DNA from 2 places in the Micromonospora sp. FIMYZ51 genome. Region 1 is predicted to be linked to the other one. Evidence: riboswitches for the same ligand, from Rfam matches in the RefSeq annotation. Region 1 holds a riboswitch; the other holds the start of a gene.
The links. A riboswitch is a leader RNA that binds a small molecule or an ion and turns the genes downstream of it on or off. The one in region 1 is predicted to bind cobalamin.

Region 1 (7,007 bases):
GGGGACGATCAGCGTCAACGGCTTCGATGTCGTCCGGCAGGCGGCGAAGGTGCGCGAGTCGATCAGCCTGACCGGCCAGTTCGCCGCCGTCGACGAGATCCTCACCGGGTGGGAGAACCTGGTGCTCGTCGCCCGGTTGCGGCAGGTGGGAAATCCCGGCCAGATCGCCGACGAACTGCTCGCCCGCTTCGCGCTGACCGAGGCGGCCGGCCGGCGGGTGTCGACGTACTCGGGCGGCATGCGCCGTCGGCTCGACATCGCGATGAGCCTGATCGGGAACCCGGCGGTGATCTTCCTCGACGAGCCGACCACCGGGCTCGATCCGCAGGCCCGGCTGGAGGTGTGGCAGGCGGTCCGGGAACTCGCCCGGCAGGGCACGACGGTGCTGCTCACCACGCAGTACCTCGACGAGGCCGAACAGCTCGCCGACCGGATCGCGATCCTGCACTCAGGGCGCATCATCGCCGACGGCACCCTCACCGAACTCAAGCAACTGCTGCCGCCGGCCAAGGTCGAGTACGTCGAGAAGCAGCCGACCCTGGAGGAGATCTTCCTCGCCATCGTTGGCGAGGAGGTCACGGCCGGCACGGTGGCCGCCGCCGGCCCCGACGGTACGAGCAACTGAGGATCCGAGATGACCAAGCACTTCTTCAGCGAAACCGTCACCCTGCTGGGCCGGTCCCTGCGCCACATCAGCCGCAGCCCGGACACCATCATCACGACCGCGATCACGCCGATCGCCATGCTGCTGCTCTTCGTCTACGTCTTCGGTGGCGCCATCCAGGCCGGGTCCGGCAGCTACGTGAACTACCTGCTGCCCGGCATCCTGCTCATCACCGTCGCCTCCGGCATCTCCTACACCGCGTACCGGCTCTTTCTGGACATGAAGGCCGGCATCTTCGAGCGGTTCCAGTCCCTGCCGATCGCCCGCTCGTCGGTGCTCTGGGCGCACGTGTTGACGTCGCTGGTGGCCAATCTGATCTCGCTCGTGGTGGTGGTGCTGGTCGCCCTCGTCATGGGCTTCCGCTCGGGGGCCGGCGTGCTGGGCTGGCTCGCGGTCGCCGGCATCATGATGCTGTTCACCCTCGCGCTGACCTGGCTCGCGGTCATCCCGGGCCTGACCGCGAACTCGGTGGAAGGCGCCAGCGCCTTCTCCTATCCGCTCATTTTCCTGCCGTTCATCAGCTCGGCCTTCGTACCCACGCAGAGCATGCCCGGCCCGGTGCGGGCCTTCGCCGAGCACCAGCCGGTCACCTCCATCGTCAACGCGATTCGCGGCTTGTTCGCCCAGCAGCAGGTCGGTGGCGACATCTGGCTTGCGCTCGCCTGGTGTACCGGGCTCCTCGTCGTCGCCTACGGCGTCGCCATGGCCGTCTACCGCCGCCGGGTCAGCTGAGAACGGGTCCGGGTAGGGCAGGCTGAAGCCATGCTGACGATCGGACGCCTGGCGTCGTACGCCGGGGTGACCATCCGCGCGGTGCGGCACTACCACCAGATCGGCCTGCTCCCGGAGCCGGAGCGCGACGCCTCCGGCTATCGGACGTACGACGCGGCCTCCGTCGTACGTCTGATCCGGATCCGGACCCTGGCCGAGGCCGGTGTCCCGCTGGCCCGGGTACGTGAGCTACTCGACGCCGACGCCGAGACGTTCGCCGCCGCGACCACCGAGATCGATCGGCAGTTGCGTACGCAGATCCGTGCGCTCCAGGAACACCGGCGGCGAATCGCGCGGCTGGGCTGCGGCGACTCCCTGGCCGTGCCGGCGGAGGTGGTCGACTACCTGGACCGCCTGCGGGCGATCGGCGTACCGGCGGTGGTCATCGAGGGCGAGCGGGACGGGTGGATCCTGGTGGCGGCGCGCTGGCCGGAAGCGATCCCGACACTGATGGCGGACAAGGTGGCCCAGCTGGGCAACCCGACGACCGTCCGGCTGTACCAGCTGATCGCTCGGATCGCGGAGAGCGGGGCGGACGACGAGTTGCTGCGCGAGACGGCCGACCTGATCTGCGAACTGAACGAGGCGGCGGCGGCCCACGGCGAACTCGAACAGCAGGACGAGATCATGCCCGACCCGGCGTTCATCGGCCTGATGGACTCGTTCGCCAGCGCCGCCCATCCCGCAGTCGCCCGGATGCGGGAACTGATCGCCGAGCGTGGCTGGACCGGGTGGACCCGGATGGCGAAGCGCGAACCGTGACACCGTGGCCCGGACCCGGCGCGGCCCGTACGATGGCCGGTGGTGTTGGTTCGTCCCATCCGCGCGGGTGGGGCGTCGTAAGAGGGAACCCGGTGCGAAACCGGGACTGCCCCGCAGCGGTGAGTGGGAACGACCGCCGTCAACGAAGCACTGGACCGCGAGGTCTGGGAAGCGACGGCCAGTAGGCGACCTGGTGTCACGCCCACGAGTCCGAAGACCTGCCAGCGCCGCGCACACCGCCGGTGTGCGCCGCCGGCGGTCCCTCGGGAGGGCCAGGGCGGAAGCCGGTACCTGACGGGTACCCGCCTTCCCCTCCCGTACCGCCGGGCACTTCGAGGGAAGGACACCCTGGTGAGTACCGCATTCGGGCAGAGCACCGTGCTCGGCTATCCGCGCATCGGCGCGAACCGTGAGCTGAAGAGGGCCGTCGAGGCGTACTGGGCCGGCACCGTCGACGCGGACGCCCTGGCGCGCACCGCCGCCCGGCTCCGCGCCGAAGTCTGGCGGACGCTGCACGACGCCCGCCTCGACGCGATCCCGTCGAACACGTTCTCCTACTACGACCAGGTGCTCGACACCGCCGTCGCGGTGGGCGCGATCCCCACCCGGTTTGCCCGGCTGGGTTTCTCCGCACTTGACACGTATTTCGCCATGGCCCGTGGCGTCGATGCCGAGCCGGCGCTGGAACTGACCAAATGGTTCGACACCAACTACCACTACCTGGTGCCGGAGATCGGCACCGACACCGTCTTCACGCCGAATCCCGCGAAGGCGCTGGGCGAGTACGCCGAGGCGCGCGAGCTGGGCATCACCACCCGACCGGTGCTCGTCGGCCCGGCCACGTTCCTGCTGCTGGCCAAGGGCGACGATCCGTTCGCCCGCCTCGACGACCTGGTCGAGACGTACGCCGAAATGCTTACCGCGCTTGCCGACGCGGGCGTGGCCTGGGTGCAGCTGGACGAGCCGGCCTACGTCGCCGACCGCAGTCCCGCCGAGATCGACGCGCTCCGCCGGGCCTACACCCGGCTCGGTCGGCTCGAACACCGGCCGCGCATCTTCGTGGCGACCTACTTCGGTGAGCTTGGCGATGCGCTGCCCGCCCTGCTGGACACCCCGGTCGAGGCGATCGGCCTCGACCTCGTCGCCGGGCCCGGCAACGTCCGACGGCTCGCCGCCGCCGGCCCGCTGGGCGGCCGGACCATCGTCGCCGGGCTGGTGGACGGCCGGAACATCTGGCGTACCGACCTGCGGGCCGCCGTGGCCGCCGGGGCGACGCTCGCCGGGCTGGCCGACCACGTCGCGGTCGCCACCTCCTGCTCGCTGCTGCACGTCCCGGTGGACCTCTCCGCCGAGACCCGCCTCGACCCGCAGCTGGCCGAGCGGCTCGCCTTCGCCAAGCAGAAGGTCGACGAGGTGGTGCTGCTCGGTCGCGCGCTGCGCGACGGCACCACCGCGCTACCCGCGCCGCTACCGGCGGCCCCGGCCGCCTGGCGTCACGACGACGTACGTGGACGCCTCGCCGCGCTGCGCCCCGGCGACCGACGGCGCGGCGACTATCCCACCCGGGCCGCCCGACAGCAGGAACGCCTGGAGCTGCCGGACCTGCCGACCACCACGATCGGGTCGTTCCCGCAGACCGCCGAGCTGCGCCAGGCCCGCGCCGCGCACCGGGCGGGCAGCCTCGACGACGCGGGCTACCGGGCCCGGATGCGTGCCGAGGTCGAACACGTCATCCGGCTCCAGGAGAAGCTGGGGTTGGATGTGCTGGTGCACGGCGAACCGGAACGCAACGACATGGTGCAGTATTTCGGGGAACAGCTGGACGGCTTCGCCGCCACCGAGCACGGCTGGGTGCAGTCCTACGGCTCCCGCTGCGTCCGCCCGCCGATCATCCACGGCGACGTGGCCCGGAAGACGCCGATGACGGTCGACTGGTCGACCTACGCGCAGTCGTTGACCAGCAAGCCGGTCAAGGGCATGCTGACCGGCCCGGTCACCATCCTGGCCTGGTCGTTCGTCCGCACCGACCAGCCGCTCGCGGCCACCGCCGACCAGGTCGCACTCGCCCTGCGTGACGAGTGCCGCGACCTGGAGGCCGCCGGGATCCGGGTCATCCAGGTCGACGAGCCGGCGCTGCGCGAGACGCTGCCGCTGCGCCGGGCCGACCAGCAGGCGTACCTGGACTGGGCGGTCGGCGCGTTCCGCCTGGCCACCAGCGGCGTAGCCGACGACACCCAGATCCACACCCACCTCTGCTACTCCGAGTTCGGCGAGGTGATCACCGCAATCGACGCGCTCGACGCGGACGTGACAAGCATCGAGGCGTCCCGCTCCAAAATGGAGGTGCTCGAAGACCTCGCCGCGATCGGCTACAGCCGGGGCGTCGGCCCCGGCGTGTGGGACATCCACTCGCCCCGGGTGCCGCCGCGTGACGAGGTGGTCGAGGCGCTACGCCGCGCCGTCGCGGCCGTGCCCGCCCGGCGGCTCTGGGTCAACCCGGACTGCGGCCTGAAGACGCGCGGCTACCCGGAGGTCGAGGCGTCGCTGCGGCACCTGGTCGCCGCCGCCGCCGAGGTACGCGGCGACTGACCGGTCCCCGGCGGGCGACGTGCTGCCCAGCTCGGTACGGGAGCGCGCCCGGTGGTTGTCGGGCGCGCTTCCGTGCAGCAGGTTCAGGGCCTGGTCGCTCGGATGAAGTTGGTCCAGGCGGTGAGGGAGAAGGTGAGGGCGGGACCGGTCGGGTCCTTGCTGTCGCGTACGGCGACGAGGCCGGGCAGGTTGTCGGCGACCTCGACACACGCGCCGTTGTTGTCGCCGCTGCGGGTGCTCTTGCGCCACCGGGCGCCGGTCAGCTCAGCCATGGTAGACCTCTCCAATGATCTTGCTGATCAGTTGCTTGGATTGTCCCTCATCAAGGGCCAACCCATCGAGGCTGGACCAGACTCTTTCGTAGGCTGCAATCTCGGTCGGTCGGTCGAGGTAGAGAGCCCCCGTCAACGACTCGCAGTACACGACCGAGGGCTCCGGGACCGCACGGGTGTGCAGCGGGAAGTCGAGCATCATGAAGGTGCCGGCGAGTGTTCCGTAGTGGGCCCCGGCTGCCAGCGGCAGCACGCGAATGGAGACGTTGGGCAACTCGGCGATCTCCAGGAGATTGTTGAGCTGTTCGGCCATCGTCGCTCGTCCGCCGATGGTGCGAAGTAGCACCGCCTCGGACAGGACGGAGTGGAGGACCGGTGCCTTCGGCAACCTGCGCGTCAACAGAGCTTTGCGTTGCCGCCGGACCGCAAGCACCTGCTCGAACTCGTCCTCGTCCATGTCGCGGCGATTCTGGTAGACCCCCCGGGTGTAGGCCGGCACCTGAAAGATGCCCGGTATCAACGACTCGTCGTAGCCGCGAAGCTTGCAGGCGGCGGATTCCAGGCCGACGTACATTTCGAACCAGTCCGGGATGGCCAGGCCGTACGAGTGCCACCAGCCCTTGGCCTTGGTCTCGTTGGCCAGGGCGATGAGCGCGCCGGTCAGCTCGGGCGTTACGGCGTACAGCTCACACATGGCCCGGACGTCGATGGCGCGGGTCGGGCCGAGGCCGCTCTCGATGCGCCACAGCCTCTGCCGGCTGAACTGCATCGCCTCGGCCACCGCGTCGAGTGTCATGCGCGCCTCGGTGCGCAGGTCGCGCAGCGCCCGCCCAAGCTGTCTCCTGGGGACTGTCGATCCCATGTCATCGGCCATCCGCCACCCCTCTCCGTGTTGCGTTTTGTTACATCACGACGCGAGCGGTGAAACGCGCGACCGTTGCTCACTGACCAATTCCTCCGGGCAGTGATCGCGCAATGTCAATTACGCTTCCGACCATACAAGAAACCCCCGACAGATTCCATTAGCGATGATTTCCCTCAGGATTGGCGGAGTAATTCGGTTACGAGACTCCGCAAGCACCGCTCGGCCCCGAGTGGACCTCCGCCCTCCGTCCGCGAACGCTTGTTCTCGCATAGTGGAATGCGGTCATTGAGATCTTGGATTTTTCCGTTCAGCGCTAACGGGAAACGTCCAAGATTTGGCGCCCGGCCAGGTTGTGTGGCGTTGGCAGTGCTGCGAATCCCGGGCTGCTGTCCGATGGCGTCGAGGGCTGTGACCGACGCGAGTTGCGGGATGTCGCGGCATCCAGGGTTGGTTGACGGCGCGAGTTGCGGCATCTCGCGGTGCTGTCGGCGGGATAGCCGCCGTGACGAGGCACGACCGGGACACGCGCCGGCCAGAATCAGCGTTGTGATCGATTCGATCATGCTGCTAGCCTTCGCTGGCGCCCTCGACCGGACGAAGGAGGTGGGAACCGTGGCCACGATTACTGTCATGTGCTCCCACCCGACCATGAGGGCGTCGAGGATCTGACCGGGAGCACATCGCTACCCGGAAGGAACCCGTGACCGACCTGGTCATCCGCCCGCTCACCGTGGGCGAGGAAGATCTCTTCGAAGCCCTGCCCGATCCCGGCCTGGTCGGGTTCGCCGCGTTCGGCGACACGTACGCCGACATGGCCGCAGCCGGCGAGTACCGCCCGGAGTGGACCTGGGTCGCCATGCGCGACGGCGTCGTGGTGGCCCGTGCCGCCTGGTGGGCCGGTCCCGAGGACGACAAGCCGTTGGCCCTGGACTGGTTCGACTTCACCGACCAGGACGCCGCGGTGCAGTTGCTGCGTACGGCGCCGCTGCACGCCGAGTACTCCCTGCTGCTGCCCACCGGCTGGCGCGAGGACCCGGCGGTGCGGCAGCAGGCCGAGTCTCGGATCGACGCGGCCAAGAGCGCC
Region 2 (7,007 bases), 1.6 Mb from region 1:
CGGCGGGTAAAGCCGGGACGGGTCCACGGATCCGGCGCCCATCATCACCGCGGCGCCGGCCACCCCGCAGCCCGCGACGGCGAGTTCCGTGATCCGCCAGCGATCCGGCCGGTAGCGGCTACGGCGGACCCGACGGCCGGCCAGCAGCATCCCGATGACGGCCGCCGCCAGCCCGGCGAGCAACATCGGCAAGCCGAGGTAGCCGGGCACGGTGGCATCGAGCAGCCCGTACGTGCCAACGCAGACACCGACCAGCCCGACGAGCACCAGCCCACCGGTGAGAGCTCGCTGGCCGGCCGGTATCGCGGCGGTGCGGCCGTAGCCGCGGGAGTCCATAGCCGCCGCCAGGACAAGGGATCGGTCCAGGGCGTCGGCCAGCACCGGCAGGGCGATGCCCCGCAGGGCGCGCAGACCCTGTCCGGCAGCACCACGCAGCCGGCGGGCCCGGCGTACCCGCAGCACGCTCTCGACCAGTTGCGGAGCCACCGACAGCGCGACCACCACGGCTGTGCTGACCGCATAAAGGGCGCCGGGAACCGCCTTGAGGAGGCGCTTCGGGTTGGCCAGGGCGTTGGCGGCACCGAGGCATACGAGCATCGCCGCCAGGCGCAGTCCGTCGTAGAAGCCGCCGAGAAGTTGTTCGGCGGCGACCGGCCCGAACAGTCGGATGCCGGCCGCCCATTCCGGCAGCGGGATCGCCGGCAGGTGAAACAGAATGAACTCACCTTGTCCGCCGCCGAAGACAAGGCGGAACACCACCCGCATGGCCACGATCACCGCGCCGAGCACCAGGTACAGCCGGAACGCCAGCGCCCAGGGAGCGTCGCCGCGGCGGCGGACGACCACCAGCGCGGCGGCGGCGATGAGCAGCGCCAGAGGCAGCGGGTTGGTGGTGTGACTGGCGGCGGTCGCCAGGCCGAGCGCCCACAGCCACCAGGCGCCCGGATGCAGCAGCCGCGGCAGCCGTCCGGGCCCCGCCGTATCGGGTCGGGTCGCCAACCGTGCCACCGACATCCGCTGGACTGCGCCGCTGCCAGCGGCGACCTGCTCAGTCATCCGGTTCGGCGGCCCGCCGGCGGCGAGCCGCGACGACCCCGCCACCAGCGAGCGCGACCAGTAGGAGCAGCCCAGCCAGGGTGCCAAACGGTAGCCCGTCGGTGTCGCGGGCGGCGGTTGTCTCGGTCGGCGGGAGCGAGTTCGTCGACTCGGCCGATGATGCTGCGGGCGCGGCCCCGAGTGGCGGGCCGCCCGCCTCTGTCGGCGATGCCTCCGTCGCTGGGACAGGCGGGCTTCCGGAGAACGTCGCACCAGCGGCGGCGGTGGCTGACGTGCCCACCGCTCCGGTCGGCGCGCTGCCGCCTGGCCCGGCCGACCCGACAGGGGCACCGGCGACCGGTGGTGGGACGTTCGGCGGCGAGGAGGAACGGGCTGGAGACGCCGGTGCCGTGGTACGCCCAGGCAGGGCCGGTGGTGTGGTGCGGGAAGGTGGTGCCGGTGGCGTGGTGCGCGGCGGAGGTGCTGGCCGGGTGGGTGCCACCGCCGGTCGGGGGGCGTTGTCGGAATTGCGGTTCAGGGAGAACGACCAGCCTTCGAAGCTGCCTGCCGGTGGCTTGCGGTTGAGCACACCCTTGTCGCTGTACGTCCAGCTGCCGCCATTGGGTGCGTGCCAATACGACCAGTAGGCGCTGGCCGGGGGCGTATCGACGCATTTTTCCTCGCTGGCCGAGGGTTTGCCCCCGATCCGGCAGACGAACCCCTCGCCCCAGCGCAGCGTGCCCGTGATTTGAAAGCCAGCGTTCTTCAACGCTGCCAATCCGGTGGTTTGGTCGCCGAGGGCACACCGGACGACCGTGCCGCCACCGAGTTCCTTGAAGTCCACCACGACGGTGACGCCGCCGGTGTCCGGGCAGTAGCCGGCGCTGCCGGCAGCCACAGCCGGCCTTGGCCCGACCAGGACGGTGGTGGCGGCCAGGGCGAGAACGAACGCGGTCCGGGTCGCCCGGGTGCTCATGTGGCCCGCCGGCGGCCGAGCACCAGCAGCACCGCTCCCCCACCGAGCAGCAGCAGCGCGATGAGCACGTACCCGCCGATCGCCGCACCGGTGGTCGGCAGGCGACCCGGCCCGCCTGCGGCGGGACTGCTGACAGGGGAGGTGGGAGTCGACGCTGTCACGGTCGGCGTGGGTGTCGACGGTACGACGCTCGGCGTCGGACCGCCGGTGGGCGAGGTGGTCGGCGTGGGTGACGCGGTCAGGGTCGGTGAGCCAGAGGGCGTTGGTGCGGCGGTGGGCGTGGGCGACCCCGTCGGCCTCGGTGGCACGGTTGGCGACGAGGTGGGTTCGCCGGAGGGCGGCAGATCGAGGCCGATCCGGCCCAGCGGTATCTGGGCCAGCCCGAGGAGCGCCTGGGCGGTGGCGCGGCGCCACTGATCCCGGAAGTTCGCGGCGATTCCCTCGCGTACCGCCTCGGTCAGCGCGTCGCTGGCGTAGGCGACGGCACCGGCATCGGCCGCCGCGGCGCCGCCGTTGGCGGTGGTGAGCTGCAGCGTCGCCAGGGCCTGCGCGGCCCGCGCCGCCTCGGCGTCGCGTCCCGCTGCGGCCAGCGCCTGCCCAGCGAGGCCGGTGCTATTGGAGTTCGCGCCACTGGTCGGCCCCGACCCGCCGAACGATCCGTCGGTGCGTTGCTGCGTCACCAGCCAGTCCGCGCCGCGCTGTGCGGCCTCGTCCGCGCCGGTGACGTCGGTCGCGAGCAAGGCTTGAACGGCCATGGCGGTCGAGTCGACGTCGAGGGTGGCGTTGGCCTGAGCGTCGCAGGACGGCGACGGCGCGCCGTCCGCGTCGGGATAGAGCCGGAAACCGCCGGCCGTGCACTGCTGCCGGATGAGGAAGTCGACGGTCTGCTGCGGCACGCCACCGCTGCGGGCCAGGCCCAGCACGGCAAAGGACTGGTCGAAGGTATTGCTCGGGTCCGGGCCGGTCGCCTCGGTGGTCCGGCTGGTGATCCGGCCGTGCTGGTGGCCGGTGCCCGCCCCGGAGATCAGGGCCAGGGTCTCGGCGCGTAGGTCCCAGCCGCCGAAGTCGGTGGGGTCGGCACCGGCGGCGGAGGCGGCGTAGAGCAGTTTCGCGGTGGCGCCGCCGTCGGTGAAGCTCTCGATGCCCCAGTCGTCGTAGCTGTTGTAGGACCGCACGTGCATAGCGATCTGCGCCGTCGCCGCCTGCCGAGTCGAGCTAGCTACACCGGTGGCGGCGAGGGCGATCACTCCGTCGATGCTCAGCCCCCAGTCCTCGCCGCCGAAAGGGCCTGGCAGAACTCCGTCGGCGTACTCACCAGCGAGCCAGGTCGCGGCGTCGCGCGCGGCGGCGGTGTGGATCGGCGACGGCGCGGCAGTCACGCCGATGGGGGTGGCCGCGACGATGGCGAGCGCCATGGCGGTGGCGCTGCCGAGACCGGCGCCGAGGCGCCGGAGCGGGAACGTGGGCATGCGGGGTGCCTTTCGCAGAGCGGTCGGTGAAAGCTCCGGAAGGCACCGGCGGAGGACAATCCACGACGGATTGCCGTACCTCGGTTGCCCGGACTCCACCCTGTAGACCTCGACAGTGGAAGCCGCTCGTCCTGTGCGGGGCATTCCGGCTCGCGAGACAGGTCTCGCTCACGGTTGCGGGTCAGCGCCGGCTTCTACCGGCTTCCCCCCGAACAGGACGTATTCAGTTGTGTACCCGGCGCACCGGGTGTCGCCACCGTACCGCCTGGTCGCCTCTCGGCGCCAGCGTGGCGGTCGACACCCGGCACGTCAACGGTTCATGGCGGACATAGCCACGTCAGGGGGCGGTGATGCTGGGTGCCGCGCCGGAGCCGAAGGACCAGCCCTCCACCGTGCCCGGCGCCGGGTTGTAGCTGGTCGCTCCCGACGTGCTGTACGTCCACGCGGCACCGCTGCCGGAGGCGTGCCAGTACGACCAGTACGCGCTGACCGGCGGGGTATTGACGCAGGGTTCCGTCGCGGCGGTCGGCTGGCCGTTGATCCGGCAGACGAAGGCCAACCCCCACCGTTGCGTACCGGTCACCGTGAAACCAGCACCCTGTAGGGCGGCCAGCCCAGTGGCCGGGTCGCCGAGCGCACACGCCACCTGGACGCCGCCGCCGAGTGAGCCGTAGTCGACCACCACGGTGACTCCGGACGTCCCGGTGCACGCGGCGGCCTGGGCAACCTGCGGAGACGGCTCGACAGCGACCAGCCCGACGGCGACGACACCGGCCGCCACAAGGCTCGCGAGCCACCGACGGACGGGATTGTGGACACGGAACATGGACACTCCTTCGGTGGTACGGGTTGTGTCGGAGGGGTCAGCGGCAGACAAGAGTGGGTGCGCCGGTGGTCGCGGTGGTGGTGGAGAGCCGGGCGTATCCGGTACCGGTCAGCCCCAGGACGGCTTGAGCGGTGGCGCGGATGGCAGTGCCGGGGTCGAAGGCGCCGCCGTCGAAGTCGACCGCTCCCCGATTGGCCGGGGGCGCGGTGCAGCCGACCTGCAATCCGGCCAGGAACACGCGAGCCCGCAGCCAGGCCAGCGGCCGGCCACCGTCGCGCAGCGCCTGCGCCGCCAGCCCGGTGCTGTTGGCGTTGGCTACTCCGTCGATGTTGGTGAACCCGCCGTCGGCACGTTGCACGGAGACCAGCCAGCGCAAGCCAGCCGCAGCGTCGGCCCATCGGCCGGCGGCCCGCAACGCCTGCACCACCAGGGCGGTGGCATCCACATCGGAGGTGCATACCGGTTGCGCGGGCAGCAGGGGGTAGCCGCCGTCCGGGCACCGGGTGCCGGCCAGCCAGCCGGCGGCGACCGCCGGCACACCCTGCGCGGTCCGCTTCAGCGCAAGAATCGCGAAGGACTGGCTGAAGGCGTTGCTGAAGTCGCCCCACGCTGACTGGTCGGTGAACCGGCCACCGGGTGTCTGAAGCGATCGCAACCGGGCGATGAGGTCCACACCCCCGACGTCGGTCGGGTCGCCGCCGCGTACCGCGACGGCCAGCGCGAGTTTGGCGGTCGCGCCCGCGTATGCCTCCGTGGTGCCGTCGCCGATGTACCCGTCCCGGACACTAGGCTGGCTAATCCAGGCGAGTGCCGGTGCGCCGAAGTCGTCGGCGACACCGGCAGCGGCAAACGCGAACACCGCGTCGAGAGTCAGCCCTTGGTCGGGATACGCGACGCCGTCAAAAACGGCCTCGAAGCGTTCCCCATCGACCAGTTGGCGGGCCAACCAACCTGCGGCCGCATCCGAGCGGACGGCACCCACCGGGATGGGGGTGGCAAGCGCCGGTGTGGCGAGGGTGAGGGCGGCGACGACACCGCAGAGTAGGGCGAGCAGGCGGTGCCGGCTCAGGCGAACGACCATCGGAAGCGCCTTTCCGGCCCGGCGGTCGTCAGAACCCGGCCGCCCGTGAGGACACGGTTGACCGGCCTCCGACCCGTGGGCCACGACGGGTGAGGAGCAGGACTCACGGGTACGGCAGGTATTCGGGCTCGCCACCGGGAATGCGCCCCGGTGGCCTACCGTTGCGGGCCAGCGCCGGACTTGGACCGGACTTCCCCCGCACGTACACGCGGCTGTTCAGTTGTCGCGCCAGTCTCGTTCGCCATACGGCCGCTGTCAATCCGCAACCGAACAAACACCTTATGTCACTTCTCCGCGCTGGTTCCGCTGCGCACACAAGGTGTGTGCCCCTCACCTCTCGAACCTGCGACAGGTCCGAGTCCGGCCGCTACCGAACGTCGTGCCGCGCATCGTCGATGGTTCGACGCCATGCCGGGTCATCGCTCCAGGCGTCGGCGAGCCAGGACGGCGGGGTGACCAGGGGATCGAGGGCTTCGATCGCCAGTTGGTCGAGAAACCCCGGAAACTGGGGCATGGGCGTGGACGGACCGTAGTCGGATCGTACGGGCGCACCGGCAGGTGATTGTGCGGCGACCAAAGCGTTGGGCATTCTGGCTGCTGGCTCCCGGCTCGATGCTCGGGACGCTGGCCATGCGAGCGTTCGCTCGGCGACCGGTGCCGGCCTGAGCACGCAACGCTCAACCGGTGTGGCGTGTCCGGTCCAGCTTCCAGCGCACTTGGAATGTCAGCGCCGCGGCCATCAGCACCGCCGGAACCACGGTGAAGCCGATCAACAGGGCGGTGTGGGCGGACTCCGGCTGCGTCACGGTCTGCCCCTCGGTGGTGGAGATGAAGCCGCCTAGGGCGAGCACGGCCGAGTACACGTAGGGGCCGATTGCGGTGCCGGTGGCTTCGGTGGCAGTCCAGACACCGGTGTAGGCGCCAGCCCGGACGGTACCACGCTGCTCGGCGGCCGCGACCGCATCCGGGACCATCGAGAACGCGAACAGCTGTAGCCCGGCGAACGCGACGCCCAGGACGCCGACCACCGCGACAGCCGGCCCGGTGCCGTAGCCGAGCAGCGGCGCCAGCGAACCGGCCACGAAGACCGCCTGACAGATCAGCAGGCCAGGCTGCTTGCCGATGCGCCGGGACACCTGCATCCACACCGGACCGGCGACGACCGCTGGACCGAGGAACGCCCCCATGAACACGGCGGTCAGCCCAGAGTTGTCGAAGACGTACTTGGTGTAGAACGGCAGCGCTGCGAGGAACAGGTGAGTAGTGGTGCCGGTGAACAGGTAGGACAGCACCAGCGCACGGAAGTCGGGGTCCCGCCAGGCGACCGCGATGTCACCGATGGTCGAGTGGGCCGCCTGCTGGTCGGGCATCCGGAAACCGGCGTGGGCAGTGAGACGCCGTACCCCGGTCAGTGCGACCAGCCCGGAGATCACCATGACGCCGGAGAGCAGCAGGGCCATCCAGCCGTAGTCGCCGCGCTGTCCCGACTCCACCAGCGCCGGTGCGGCCACACCGGCACCAAGCAACCCGAAGGTGAGGAAAAGCATCCGGAACATGAACACCCGGGTGCGCTCGTGGTACCCGACTCGAAGATCGGACGGGGTGGTCAGGTAGGGCACC

Region 2: linked by a shared signal. The riboswitch ahead of QQG74_RS20965 (cell wall anchor protein) and the one ahead of metE (5-methyltetrahydropteroyltriglutamate--homocysteine S-methyltransferase) in region 1 are both predicted to bind cobalamin.

What each region holds. Positions count from the first base shown of each region.
Region 1 is NZ_CP134706.1:3,086,832-3,093,838, forward strand. Features, by position in the region: gene QQG74_RS14100 (ATP-binding cassette domain-containing protein) at 1-625, shown strand, start outside; gene QQG74_RS14105 (ABC transporter permease) at 635-1,396, shown strand; gene QQG74_RS14110 (MerR family transcriptional regulator) at 1,427-2,197, shown strand; cobalamin riboswitch at 2,227-2,438, shown strand; gene metE (5-methyltetrahydropteroyltriglutamate--homocysteine S-methyltransferase) at 2,549-4,786, shown strand; gene QQG74_RS14120 (DUF397 domain-containing protein) at 4,870-5,058, opposite strand; gene QQG74_RS14125 (helix-turn-helix transcriptional regulator) at 5,051-5,932, opposite strand; gene QQG74_RS14130 (GNAT family N-acetyltransferase) at 6,624-7,007, shown strand, end outside.
Region 2 is NZ_CP134706.1:4,694,934-4,701,940, forward strand. Features, by position in the region: gene QQG74_RS20955 (energy-coupling factor transporter transmembrane protein EcfT) at 1-1,014, opposite strand, end outside; gene QQG74_RS20960 (hypothetical protein) at 1,049-2,011, opposite strand; gene QQG74_RS20965 (cell wall anchor protein) at 2,008-3,480, opposite strand; cobalamin riboswitch at 3,598-3,740, opposite strand; gene QQG74_RS20970 (hypothetical protein) at 3,818-4,306, opposite strand; gene QQG74_RS20975 (peptidase) at 4,344-5,387, opposite strand; cobalamin riboswitch at 5,483-5,619, opposite strand; gene QQG74_RS20980 (hypothetical protein) at 5,755-5,901, opposite strand; gene QQG74_RS20985 (MFS transporter) at 6,065-7,007, opposite strand, start outside.